Regions from separate parts of the Brachybacterium sp. B718/18 genome, predicted to be linked through region 2. Evidence: predicted binding sites of a transcription regulator. Region 2 holds the regulator's gene; each other region holds the start of a gene.
The links. The regulator LexA, encoded in region 2, represses DNA repair genes until DNA is damaged. The targets are predictions, from matches to a motif close to TCGAACANNTGTTCGA.

Region 1 (3,997 bases), on a different contig from region 2:
TCATGCGGCAGCGGTGGAGAAGTTGTGTCGGGGTCTTGACACAAGTGTGGGGATCGGCGCATTGTGTCATCACGTCGGTACAAATCGGCGTCGTCGGGCATCGCCGCCCGTTCCTCCCGGAGGTCCTCATGGTCGTCGGCCCGCTCCTGCCCCTGATGATGCTGGTCGCGCTGCCCGTCGTGCTCATCGCGCTCCTGCTCGCACGCGCTCTCGGCGCCGAGCGCACCGGCCTGCACCGCGGCGCGCTCGCCGCCCGCTGGGTGGGCCTCCCGCTCGGCATGGTCGTGATGATGCTGGTCATCGTCGCCGCCGCGTCGGGACGGACGGCCGACACAGAGTCCCTCGCCGCGCTCGGACCCGCGGCGGGCGGCATCGTGCTCCTCCTCGCGATCGCGGCCGGCGAGCTCACCCTCCCCGCTCCGCAGGTCGCGGTGCGCCGGGCCTCCCTGCGCCGACGCACCCTGGGCACGCTCCTCCCGCGGGCCGCCGCGGTACTCGTCGCCCTCACGCTCACAGTCCTCGCCCTCGTGGCCCTCACCGGGCTGCTGCTCGCGGCCGACGGGTCCACGTTCGCGATCGAGGCCCCGCCGTCGGGCGACGACCTCGGCCAGGGCGTGGCCTACGGCCCCTTCCCGGGCGGCGACTACACCGTGACGATCGCCGCCGGGATGCTCATCCTGGTACTCGTCGCGGGTGGAGCGCTCGCGCTGATCCTCCGTCGCCGGCCGAGCGACGATGTGCACGACCTGCTGCTGCGCCGCCGCTCCGCGACCTCCGTGGCCGGGGCCGTGGTCCTCGCCGCGGCTGCCTGCACGGTGCCGGTCGCGCTCGCGCTCCTGCGTCCGCTGCTGCTGGTGCGCGGCGAATTCGCGATCACCGCGGGGATGCAGGCCGGCACCGGGATCGCCGCGGGTGGGATCGTCGTGGGCCTGCTCGCCCTCCCACTCGGCCTCGCGATGGTGATGGTCCCCGAGGTTCTCGCCCGCTCGGGGCCGCGGGCTCGAGCATCGGCTGCGACCGTCGCGGTCGAGGGGGTCGCGGGATGACCCATATCGTGGTCGACATGGACAACCCCACCCCGCCCTACGAGCAGGTCCGTCGCGAGATCCTCGAGCAGATCCGCGGGGGAGAGCTGCGCCCCGGCGACCGCCTCCCCGCGATCCGCGTCCTCGCCGGCGACCTCGGCCTCGCCGCCGGCACCGTCGCCCGCGCCTACAAGGAGCTCGAGGAGGCGGGGATCGTCAGCACCCGCCGCGGCGCGGGCACCACGGTCGCCGCGGGGGCGGAGATCGAGGCCCGCCGGCTGCTCGGCGCGCTGCGCCTCCCGGCGGCGGGCGCGGCGGATCCGACCCTCGTGGAGCTGCTGACCGCGCCGCTCGAGGAGGCCCGCGCGCTGGGGGCCGACGACGCCGCGATCCTCGCCGCCGTGCGGGCGGTGCTGGCCCACCGACGGTGAGGATCCGCCTCGAGCCCCTCGGCCCGCAGCACGGACCGGAGATCCTCGCCGGCCAGGACGAGGCGCTGGAGCGGGAGACCATCGGGCGGCCCTGGACCGCCGCCTCGCTCGAGGAGTTCCTGGCTCGGTGCGCTCGCTGGCGGGCCGACGGGCCGCTCCGCGAGCTCGCCGCGGTCGAGTCGAGCAGCGGCCGGCTGCTCGGCGGGGGAGGGCTGAACCGGTTCGCTCCGGGACTCGCCCGGGACCAGGTGGCGCTGACCTACTGGCTGCTGGCCGACGCGCGCGGACGCGGGCTCGGCACCGAGCTCGCCGCCGCGGTCCTCGCCCGCGCGGCGACGATGCCCGGGGTGCGCGAGGCGGTTCTGCTCATCGATCCGGCGAACGGCTCCTCGCAGGCGGTGGCGCGGGGGATCGGTGCCCGGCCGACGGGGGAGCGGGTGCCCCATCCGGCGGGCCGCGGGCGGACGGCGGAGCGCTGGGTGGCGGCCCTCGGGGAGTGATCGTTCCTCCACGCGCGGAGTTATCCACAAAATCGGCGGGTCCGGTCCAAATCCTTGTGTGAGGGGTCCTGTGGGAGTAGCCTGGAGGAGTCTTGGTTCGAGGGGCTTACGAACGGACATTCGATAACAAGCGGGGGGGGGGGGGCGACATGGTCACTGTGCTGGATCGTCGACGCTCCGAGCCCTCCCGGTCCGTCCGGGCCCGCTCGCCGCTCACCGAGGACTCCCTGCTGCGCCGGGGCGGTGTCGACAGGGGCTCGGCGGACGCCCGCGCGATCACCCGGCTGCTCGAAGCCGAGCGCGAGGAGTCCCGTCGGCATGCGCGTCGCCTGCAGGAACTCGCCCCCTTCTGGATCGATTCGGAGGATCCCGAGCTCGCCGACTCCCGGGAGGAGCGCAGCCTCGCCGTCGCGATCGCCCTGCGCACCACCAGCTCCCGCGCCGCCGGCGAGATCCGTGGCGCGCACATGGCCGTGGTGGAGATGCCGCGGACCCTCGCCCGCCTCGCCGCAGGGGAGATGCCCCGGGAGTGGCATGGCCGAATGCTGCGGGAATGCCGAGACCTCACCCCGTTCCAGCGTGACGAGGTGGATTCCGTCATCGCCGGATGGGATCTCGCCTCGATCCCCGCGGAGCGATTCCGGGACGAGCTGCGACAGGTCATCGCCTGGCAGCGCTCGGCCGATCCGCTGCCCCGGCCGGAGGACCTCCGCGACGTGGTTCTCGAGGGCGGGCGCGAGGGGGACGGTACCGCCTCCCTGCGCGTCACCGGCCCGATCCCCGAGATCCTCGATCTCGCCCGACGGCTCGACGCCGGGGCGCGGGCCGTGCAGGCCGCCCAGCGCCGCGCCCTCGACGAGGGCGCCCCTGTTCCCTTCGACCTCGACGGCACGGTCGCCGGCGCCGGTCGGGCGATGAGCCTCGCCCAGCTCCGCTACGCCATCATGCTCCGCTCATTCCTGGACACCGGCGGCGTCGAGGTGCCCGCACCCCGCTTCCGCCTCAACGTGGTCATCCCCGTCCTCACCCTGATGGGGCTCGACGACACCCCGGCCACCCTCGACGGCACCCACCCGCTGCCCGCGGAGATGGCGCGGGATCTCGCCGCCGCCGAGCCGGTGTGGCACCGGGTCTTCACCGATCCGATCAGCGGCGAGTTCCTCCCCCTCCCCGCCGAGCGCTACCGGCCCACCGAGGCGATGGTCGAGCACCTCCGCCTCCGGGATCCGCTCTGCGCGGTCCCCGGGTGCACGCGGCACACCACCGATGACGCCGAGACCGACCATCTCGAGGAGTTCGACCACGCGGACCCCGCCCGCGGCGGGCCGACCTCCCTCCACAACCTGCACCGCCTCCACTGGGGCCACCACGATCTGAAGACCGCGGGCCGGATCGACCCGGTGCGCGAACCCGACGGCTCCACCATCTGGACGGTCGGGGCGCCGGCCCTCGTCACGATCCGCGTCCGCCCACGCGGCGACCTCGCGACGCCCCGTCTCGCCCGGGCGCTCCAGGAGTCCTGGGAACACCACCGCTGGCACGAGGAGCTCGAGGCTCTCGAGCGCAGCGGCGAGCTGGAGCGGATGCTGCGCGAGTGGGGTCCCCCTGATCCGCGCGAGGGCTGGATGCCGGGCGACGCGGTGCCGGACCCGCCCTTCTGAGTACCCTTCCCCTCATGCGGTACGGATTCCTCGGCCCCGAGACGACCTTCACCCACCAGGCCCTCCTCCAGGCACTCGCCGAGATCCCCGCGGAGCCCGGCGCGTCGGCCCCCGAGACCGTGCCCTTCTCCTCCGTGGCCACCGCGACCACCGCCCTGCTCGCCGGGGACGTCGACGCGCTCATGGCCCCGATCGAGAACTCCGTCGAGGGCGGCGTCTCCGGCACCCTCGACGTGCTCGCCGCGACGGAGTCGATCACGATCGTCGCCGAGCAGACCGTGCAGATCACCTTCGTCCTGGCCGCGCGCGAGGACACACCGCTCGACGAGCTCACCAGCGTCTCCTCCCACCCGCACGCCCAGGCGCAGGTGCAGGGCTGG
Region 2 (3,997 bases):
CTGCCCGGTGGTCACCTCCTGCTTCGCCGAGCGCAGCCGCGAGATCGCCCGCGAGGTCGACGTGGTCGTCACCAACCACGCGCTGCTCGCGATCGACGCCTTCGACCGTCACGGGATCATCCCCGAGCACGACGTGGTCGTGTTCGACGAGGCCCATGAGCTGACCAGCCGCGTCACCGGGGCGGTCACCGAGGTGCTCACTCCGGGCATGGTGCGCGGCACCGTGCGCGATCTGCGCTCGCTCGGCGTCGCGGCGACCGCCCTCGACGATGCGGGAGAGGAGCTCCGCGAGGCGCTCGCCCTCGTGTCCGACGGGAGGGTGATCGGCGACCTGCCCGAGCGGCTCGGCGACGCCGTGACCCAGGTGCGCATCGAAGCGCGCACCGCGCACTCCGACGCGAAGGATGCGGGAGAGGAGGCCGGGGCCAGCACAGCGGGCACGCGCAAGACGGTGCGGGCGACCCTGCAGGAGATCATCGACGTGTGCGAGCGGCTCGGCTCGCCCGGCGAGGACGATGTCGTCTCCGTCTCGCACTCCCCGGTGACGGGGCGATCCAGCCTCCAGGTCGCCCCGCTCAGCGTTGCGCTCGCGATGCGCTCGGCGATCCTCGAGGATCGCACCGCGATCCTGGCCTCGGCGACCCTCGCCCTCGGCGGCCGCTTCGAGCCACCCGCCGGAGAGGTGGGCCTCGCGCGCGCGGCCCGTCTGGACCCCGCCGCGATCCCCCCGGCGCGCGACGCCGGGGCGTGGGCGGCGCTCGATGTCGGCAGCCCCTTCGACTACCCGCGCCAGGGGATCCTGTACACCGCCCGCCATCTTCCGCCCCCCGGGCGGGAGGGGCCCCAGGCCGCGATGCTCGACCACCTCACCGAGCTGGTGGAGGCCTCCCGCGGCGGGGCACTGTGCCTGTTCTCCTCGCGACGGGGCGCGGAGCTCGCTGCCGAGCACGTCCGCGCCCGTCTGGACCTGCGGATCGAGGTGCAGGGGGAGGACTCGATGGCGAACCTCGTGCGCCACTTCCGCGAGGACGAGGACTCCTCGCTCTTCGGGACCCTCACGCTCTGGCAGGGCGTCGACGTGACGGGGCGCTCGCTGCGACTGGTCACCATCGACCGCATCCCCTTCCCGCGGCCCGACGATCCGCTCGCCTCGGCCCGGCAGGAGCGCATCGCCCAGCGCGGCGGGAACGGCTTCATGGCGGTCTCCGCCCAGCACGCGGCACTGCTGCTGGCTCAGGGTGCCGGCCGACTGATCCGCACGGTGGAGGACCGGGGAATGGTCGCGGTGCTCGATCCCCGCCTGTCCACGGCGCGCTACGGCGGGTTCCTGCGGGAGGCGATGCCCCCGCTCTGGCCGACGACCGATCCCCAGGTGGCCCTCGGGGCACTGCGGCGGCTCGCCGAGGCGCGATGAGGGCTCACCCCTCCGAGGGCTCTGGCGCCCCGATGTCCCCTCGCCCGGGCGTGCCGACGCGGAGAGCGGGGGAGGCTCAGACCGCGCGGAGCACCGCGACGACCTTGCCGAGGATCTCGGCATGGTCGCCGAGGATCGGGGCGAAGGCCGGGTTGTGCGGCATGAGCCAGACGTGGTCGTCCCGCATGACGAGGGTCTTGACCGTCGCCTCGCCGTCGATCATGGCGGCGACGATCTCGCCCTTCTCGGCGGACTGCTGACTGCGCACGACCACCCAGTCGCCATCGCAGATCGCGGCGTCCACCATCGAGTCGCCGACCACCTGCAGCAGGAACAGCTCACCGCCGCCCACGAGCCGCTCCGGCAGCGTGAAGACGTCCTCGACCTGCTCCTCCGCGGTGATGGGGATGCCCGCGGCGATACGCCCCACGAGCGGGACCGAGACCGAGGCGGAGCCGATCTCCGGGGCAGAGGCGGGCGCGGGGGAGTCGTCCTCCTGCGGCATCACCACCTCCATCGCGCGGGGGCGCTTCGGGTCCCGGCGCAGGAAGCCCTTGCGCTCGAGAGCCTGCAGCTGATGCGAGACCGAGGACGAGGAGGTCAGCCCGACGGCGTCGCCGATCTCGCGCATGGTGGGCGGGTATCCGTGCGCGGCGATCGCGGACTGGATCGTCTCGAGCACGAGCCGCTGGCGACGGGTCAGGCCCGCCGTGGCCTCGTCGCCCGCGGCGTCGCCGCGCGAGGGGATGGGCTGATCGGCGGTCGGGATCATCTCTCGGGCCTCCTGGCTCGCGTCGTCTGTCGGACCCTCGCGGTTCCGTAGTCCTCGCAGCCCACAGTAGGCGGGCACGCAGCGGATTCCAAACAGGTGTTCGAGATTCCTCTTGCGTGTCGCGGCCGGATCGGGCTACAGTCGCACAGACATTCGATCGAACAGGAGTTCGGATATGAGCACCCAGTCGGCCACGATCCTTCCCCTCCGCCCGACCACGCAGGCCGAGCGCACCACGCGCACGGCCCCTGCTCGAGCGGGCGTTCGACTCGAGGCGACCCGGCGCGGCCGCCGCCTCGCCGTCGCCCTCGCCTTCCTCCTCGGCCTGCTCGTGGCCGGCATCGCCCTCCTCGTCCTCGATGTGCCGGCGGCGCTCGCGGGCGCCGATCCGCAGGATCGGGTCACGGTCACCGTCGAGGCGGGGGACACCCTCTGGGAGTACGCCGAGGAGTATGCCCCCGAGGGCGCCTCGCCAGAGGCGTACATCGCGGAGGTGCGCACGCTGAACTCGCTGCCCACCGGCCGCCTCACCGCGGGCCAGGAGATCGTGCTGCCCGTCGCGGGCTCGGCGGAAGCACCGCTCGATCGCTGACCTCCGGCGGGATCGGTATCCTGGGCGGATGCACTGCCCGTTCTGCCGACATCCCGACTCGCGTGTCGTGGACTCGCGCACCTCCGACGACGGCTCGACCATCCGGCGTCGACGCCAGTGCCCCCACTGCTCGCGGCGCTTCTCCACCTCCGAGACCGCCTCGCTCTCGGTGCAGAAACGCTCCGGGGTGAGCGAGCCGTTCAGCCGCGGGAAGGTGATCTCCGGGGTGCGGAAGGCCTGCCAGGGCCGTCCCGTCACCGACGATCAGCTGGCCATGCTCGCCCAGCGCGTCGAGGAGGACATCCGCTCGAGCGGCGTCGCCGAGATCGACGCCCACCAGGTCGGGCTCGCGATCCTGCAGCCCCTGCAGGAGCTCGACGTCGTCGCCTATCTGCGCTTCGCGAGCGTGTACCAGGACTTCGAGTCCCTTGAGGACTTCGAGGCCGCGATCGAGCGACTGCGCACCGAGGCCGGCGCCGTCGGCTGACTCTCCTTCGGGGGTCTGCGCGGGGCTCCGACGGGCTCGGCACCTGCTCCACGCGAGCTGGACACCTGGGTGGTGCCTGGGCGTTCGGTGAACATGGTCGGAAACACGCTCCGACTGTGCATAGGATGTCCCTCGTGCCCCGCGAGGGTGCACGCCGATCGGCGGTCGCGGAGGGGAAGCCGCGGCCGCCGATCCCTTTCTCCGCGCCTCTCCTCAGGACTCCGGGGCGATCCCCGCCGGCAGCGGGGCCGCGTGGACCACGCCCAGGTGGCGGGTGGTGCGGGTCATCGCCACGTACAGATCGCCGGCACCGTGCTCCGCGAGCACCTCGGCCGGCTCGAGGATTACCACACCGTCGAACTCCAGGCCCTTGGCATCCTGCGCGGTCATCACCGCGATCTCGTCGTCCACGCCGGAGGAGCCCGCACCGATCGTCGGCAGGGCATCGACGGTGCGCAGGCTCGCGATGACGGCGTCGCTGCGGGACGAGCTCGTGATGACGGCAACGCGCCCGATCCCTTCGGCGTGGAGAGCGGCGACCGACGCCGCGACGCGCTCCTCGAGCGCGGAAGCGTCGACCCGCTCCACGAGCGGATCGCGGTCGCCCTCGCGCACGGAGGTCACCGGGGTGACGGGGAGGTCATGGGCGCGCGCCATCGCGAGCGCGCGGTCCATGATCCGCGCCGGGGTGCGGTAGTTCACCGAGAGGTGCTCGATCTGCAGGCGATCCTG
Region 3 (3,997 bases), on a different contig from region 2:
GCCGGGAAGTCGACGCTCCTGGGGCTCGTGACGGGCTCGGTGTCGCCGCAGGCCGGCCGGGTCAAGCGCGGGAAGACGGTGACCGTCAAGGAGGTCACCCAGCGTCTCGACGGGTTGCAGGAGCACATGCACGAGCGGATCAGCGACCTCGTGGGTCGCTACCGCACGACCTTCCGCGCCGGGAAGGACGAGGTCAGCCCCGGCCAGCTGCTCGAGCGGCTCGGCTTCACCTCGGCTCACCAGAAGGTGCAGGTCAAGGAGCTGTCGGGCGGGCAGCAGAGGCGGCTCGATCTGCTGCTGACCCTGCTCGAGGAGCCCAATGTGCTGGTGCTCGACGAGCCGACGAACGACATGGACACCGACATGCTCGCCGCGATGGAGGACCTGCTCGACACCTGGCCGGGGCCGCTGCTGGTCGTCTCCCACGACCGGTACCTGCTCGAGCGGGTCACGGATCTGCAGTTCGCGGTGCTCGACGGGGCGGTGCGGCATCTGCCGGGCGGGGTCGAGCAGTATCTCGCGCTGCGCGCGGCGGCGGAGGAGGCCGGAGCGGGGGCCGGGCCAGGGGCCAAAGCTGGGGTCACCGGCTCGTCGGCGACGAACCCGGCCGACGGGAGTTCTGCGGGAGGCGCCCCGGCTCTCTCGGGTGCCGAGGCGCATGCCGCGCGGAAGGAGCTCTCCGCGGTGGAGCGACGGATGCAGAAGATCTCCGCGCAGACCGAGACGCTGCACACGAAGCTCGCCGACCACGACCAGTCCGACTACCAGGGGCTGCAGGGGCTGACCGATCAGCTGCGCGCGTTGGAGCAGGAGAACGAGGAGCTCGAGGAGCGCTGGCTCGAGCTGTCCGAGCAGATCGGCTGACCGCGGGCGGGGCCGGACGGGCGGTCCGTCAGGTCTCGCGGAGGCTCAGGCGGCCTCGGACCAGAGGCAGGACAGATCGACACGGCGAGACGCCGATCCTCGGGAGCCCTGCGGGTGGGACCTCGTGCCGTCCCGGAGCGGGATCACGAGGGCCTCGAGGGCGTGATGCAGCGTGGGCAGGGGCTGTGACCCGGGGTCTGTCTGGGGCTGCGGGGCGGGTTCATCCCGCCGTCGCTCGCGGTCTGCCGGCTCTCGCCGGACCCGGTTCCGGTAGGTCCCGAGGGGGTCGAGATCCACGGCTCCGCGCTCTGCGACCTGCCCGTATCGGCTGATCCAGCGGACGCCGCGGCGCGCGCTCGTCTCGTCCTCGATGACGCGGGCGCGCACCCCGGCGCTCTCCTTGGCGTTGTCCGCGGCGCACAGCCCGTTGCCGTTGGCGAGGGAGGTCTCCCCACCCTCGGACCAGGGGACGATGTGGTCCATCTGCCGGATGTCGGCATCGCAGTGCGGGGCGCGGCAACTCTGGTGGGCATAGGTGAGGAAGCGGCGCAGCGCGGGCGGGAAGGCACGGGAGCGGGACTCGACCGCGACCAGCTGACCGTCCTCCGGATCGGTGTATAGGCGGCGCAGCGTGTGCGCGAGCTCGGGATCCGCGGATTCGGCGTCCCGGGCGGTGCGGCGCATCTCCTCGCGCACGTGCTCGAGGGGCACGGCCCCGAAGCCCTCGAGGATCGCGGCGTCGGCATGCTCCGGCGCGAGGAGGGAGCGGTCGGTGATGATGATCCCGAGCTCGAGAGTCGCGGGGTCGACGCCGTCGCCGCGGCCGACGAGGGCGTCCGCGAAGAGGTCGGCCATGATCTGCTGGTGCCCGCGTCGGTCGCCGCCGGCACGCGCGGCCTCCGCCGCGACGGAGAGACCCTTGCGGATCCTGGCGCCGTCCGCCGCGGGGATCAGCGCGGAGACCTTCGCCATCCCGTGCGGGACGCGACGGATCCGCACGTGCCGCTCTCGGCGGGCCCGATGATGCCGGGCCGCGGCTCCCGCGGTATCGAGGCTGTGGAGCACCTTCTCGGCGAGGTCCGACCACTCCCGGGGGCCACAGTCCTGGTGCTCCTCCAGCCGGGAGGTGAGGATCTCGTCGACCTGCCGACGGATCTCCGGCTCGACCGGGCCGAGCACGACGCCGACCTGATGCACCGCCTCGGGGGACAGAGTGCCCTCCGCGAGGCTCCGCAGCAGACCGGGCAGCGAGAGCACGAGCCGGCGGCAGGTGGCGAGGCTGCGACCGGCCACCGCGCGGGAGGAGCGCAGGGCGAAGGACGCCTCGGTGCGGGCGATGTCGACGGCGCGGCGCGGGCTCTCGCCGCGCTCGACGCAGTCCTCGCGCACGGCCTCCTCGAGACGGATGAGGGCGCGGGCGCGGATCGCCTCGAGCGCGCCGTCGATCCGAGTGAGCTCGGCGAGCAGGGCGATGGACTCCGGCGCGGTGAGGGCGTCGAACGTCTCGGCACCCTCGGCGCCGATCCGGGCGAGAACGTCGCGAGCAGCAGAGAGGTCGACCTCGGCGAGGCGGATGTGCTGGTCCTCCAGCACCGCCCCACCGGCGACCCTGCTCGCGCCGTCCCCCGAAGATGTCATGCCTCCAGTCTCGTACACCCTTTCGAATAGAGCAAGGGGAATCACCTACCTACTGGGCAGTAGTTTCCCTTTGTGGATAACTACCCACTGGGGAGGAATGATTCTTACTGGCCCCCCTTCTTCACCCGTGGGCCCCACGCCGCACGCTGGACGAGTGTCCCGCTCGAGCGCTACGCGCGGCGTGAGAAGAGGGATTTCTCGGGCACAGGAACGACGAAGCAGGCGGCGCGTCCCTGATATGCAGGAGAATTCTTCCATCGGAAGCGCAGGTGAAAGCGCGTGGCACACGGCGGGAGGCCCGCCGGGAGACGGACGGGGGCCCGCCGGGAGGCGAGCGGGAGCCCCTCAGCTCTCCTCGAGCACCCGTGCTCCCGGGGCGTTGCCCTCCGCGATCAGGCAGCTCTCGACGAGCCCCGCCGACTGCAGGGCGGCCGCTACGCCCCGCGCCTGGGCCTCGTCGGCGACCAGCACGGCGATCGTCGGCCCCGAGCCGCTGACCAGCGCACCCAGGGCGCCCTCGCGCAGCGCGGCGGCGAGGACCGGCTCGAGCCCGGGATGGAGGGCGAGAGCGGCGTCCTGGAGATCGTTGTGGAGCGTGCGTCCGAGCAGCTCGAGGTCCCCGCTCGCGAGGGCCTCGAGCTGGCGCGGGTCGATCCGCGGCTCGGGGGTGAGCGTCCGTTCGCGGGCGGCGGCGATCTCGTCGTGCCGGCGGTAGACCTCGGGGGTCGACAGGTGTCCTCCCGGCACGGCGAGCAGCCACGTGGGGTGCATCGCCGTGAGCACCGAGGAGAGGTCTCCCCCGTTGCCGCGGCCGAGCGCGGTGCGTCCGCGGAGAGCGAAGGGAACGTCGGCCCCCAGCCGCGCCGCGTGGGCGCGCAGCTGCGCCTCGCTCAGCCCCAGGCCCCAGAGTCGATCGAGCGCCACGAGGGTCGCGGCGGCGTCGGCCGATCCGCCGCCCATACCGCCTGCGACCGGGACCTCCTTGCGGATGTGCAGCTCCGCGCCGGCGCTCACGTCGTGCTCGGCGCGGAGCTGCTCGGCGGCGCGCAGGGCGAGGTTGCGGCCGTCGAGCGGGATCTCCCCGGGCACGGCCGAGTCGACCGTGAGAGAGAGCTCGTCGGCCGGGACGGCGGTGACGGTCTCGGCCAGGTCGACGGCGTGGAAGAGCGTCTCGAGCACGTGATAGCCCCGCGCGTCCACGGCGCCGACCGCGAGCGAGAGGTTGATCTTGCCCGGTGCCCGCACGACGACCCGCCGCGCGAGGCCCACACCGGTGCCCGAGCCCGCACCGGCCCCTGGTCCCGCACCCGTCCCCTGGTCCGCACCCGACGCCGGGACCCCGCTCATGCGGGCACCTCGTCGGCGGCGCGGGCGATGGCCTGGAACTGCGCGATCTCGAGGGTCTCGCCGCGAGCCGACGGGTCCACGCCGGCCGCGCGCAGCACTGCCTCGGCACGGGGCGCGGAACCGGCCCAACCGGCCAGGGCCGCCCGCA

Region 1: a site for LexA is predicted at 2,065-2,080, ahead of ACZCAH_RS04245 (HNH endonuclease signature motif containing protein). Genes of this name have one in related genera too.
Region 3: a site for LexA is predicted at 2,513-2,528, ahead of ACZCAH_RS13135 (HNH endonuclease signature motif containing protein). Genes of this name have one in related genera too.

Annotation. Positions count from the first base shown of each region.
Region 1 is NZ_JBVDDO010000002.1:77,955-81,951, reverse strand. Features, by position in the region: gene ACZCAH_RS04260 (hypothetical protein) at 129-1,046, shown strand; gene ACZCAH_RS04255 (GntR family transcriptional regulator) at 1,043-1,456, shown strand; gene ACZCAH_RS04250 (GNAT family N-acetyltransferase) at 1,453-1,956, shown strand; gene ACZCAH_RS04245 (HNH endonuclease signature motif containing protein) at 2,106-3,617, shown strand; gene pheA (prephenate dehydratase) at 3,632-3,997, shown strand, end outside.
Region 2 is NZ_JBVDDO010000007.1:96,370-100,366, reverse strand. Features, by position in the region: gene ACZCAH_RS11905 (ATP-dependent DNA helicase) at 1-1,414, shown strand, start outside; gene lexA (transcriptional repressor LexA) at 1,491-2,186, opposite strand; gene ACZCAH_RS11895 (peptidoglycan-binding protein LysM) at 2,362-2,778, shown strand; gene nrdR (transcriptional regulator NrdR) at 2,807-3,265, shown strand; gene ACZCAH_RS11885 (HelD family protein) at 3,479-3,997, opposite strand, start outside.
Region 3 is NZ_JBVDDO010000009.1:90,008-94,004, reverse strand. Features, by position in the region: gene ACZCAH_RS13140 (ABC-F family ATP-binding cassette domain-containing protein) at 1-864, shown strand, start outside; gene ACZCAH_RS13135 (HNH endonuclease signature motif containing protein) at 910-2,502, opposite strand; gene ACZCAH_RS13130 (4-(cytidine 5'-diphospho)-2-C-methyl-D-erythritol kinase) at 2,848-3,849, opposite strand; gene rsmA (16S rRNA (adenine(1518)-N(6)/adenine(1519)-N(6))-dimethyltransferase RsmA) at 3,846-3,997, opposite strand, start outside.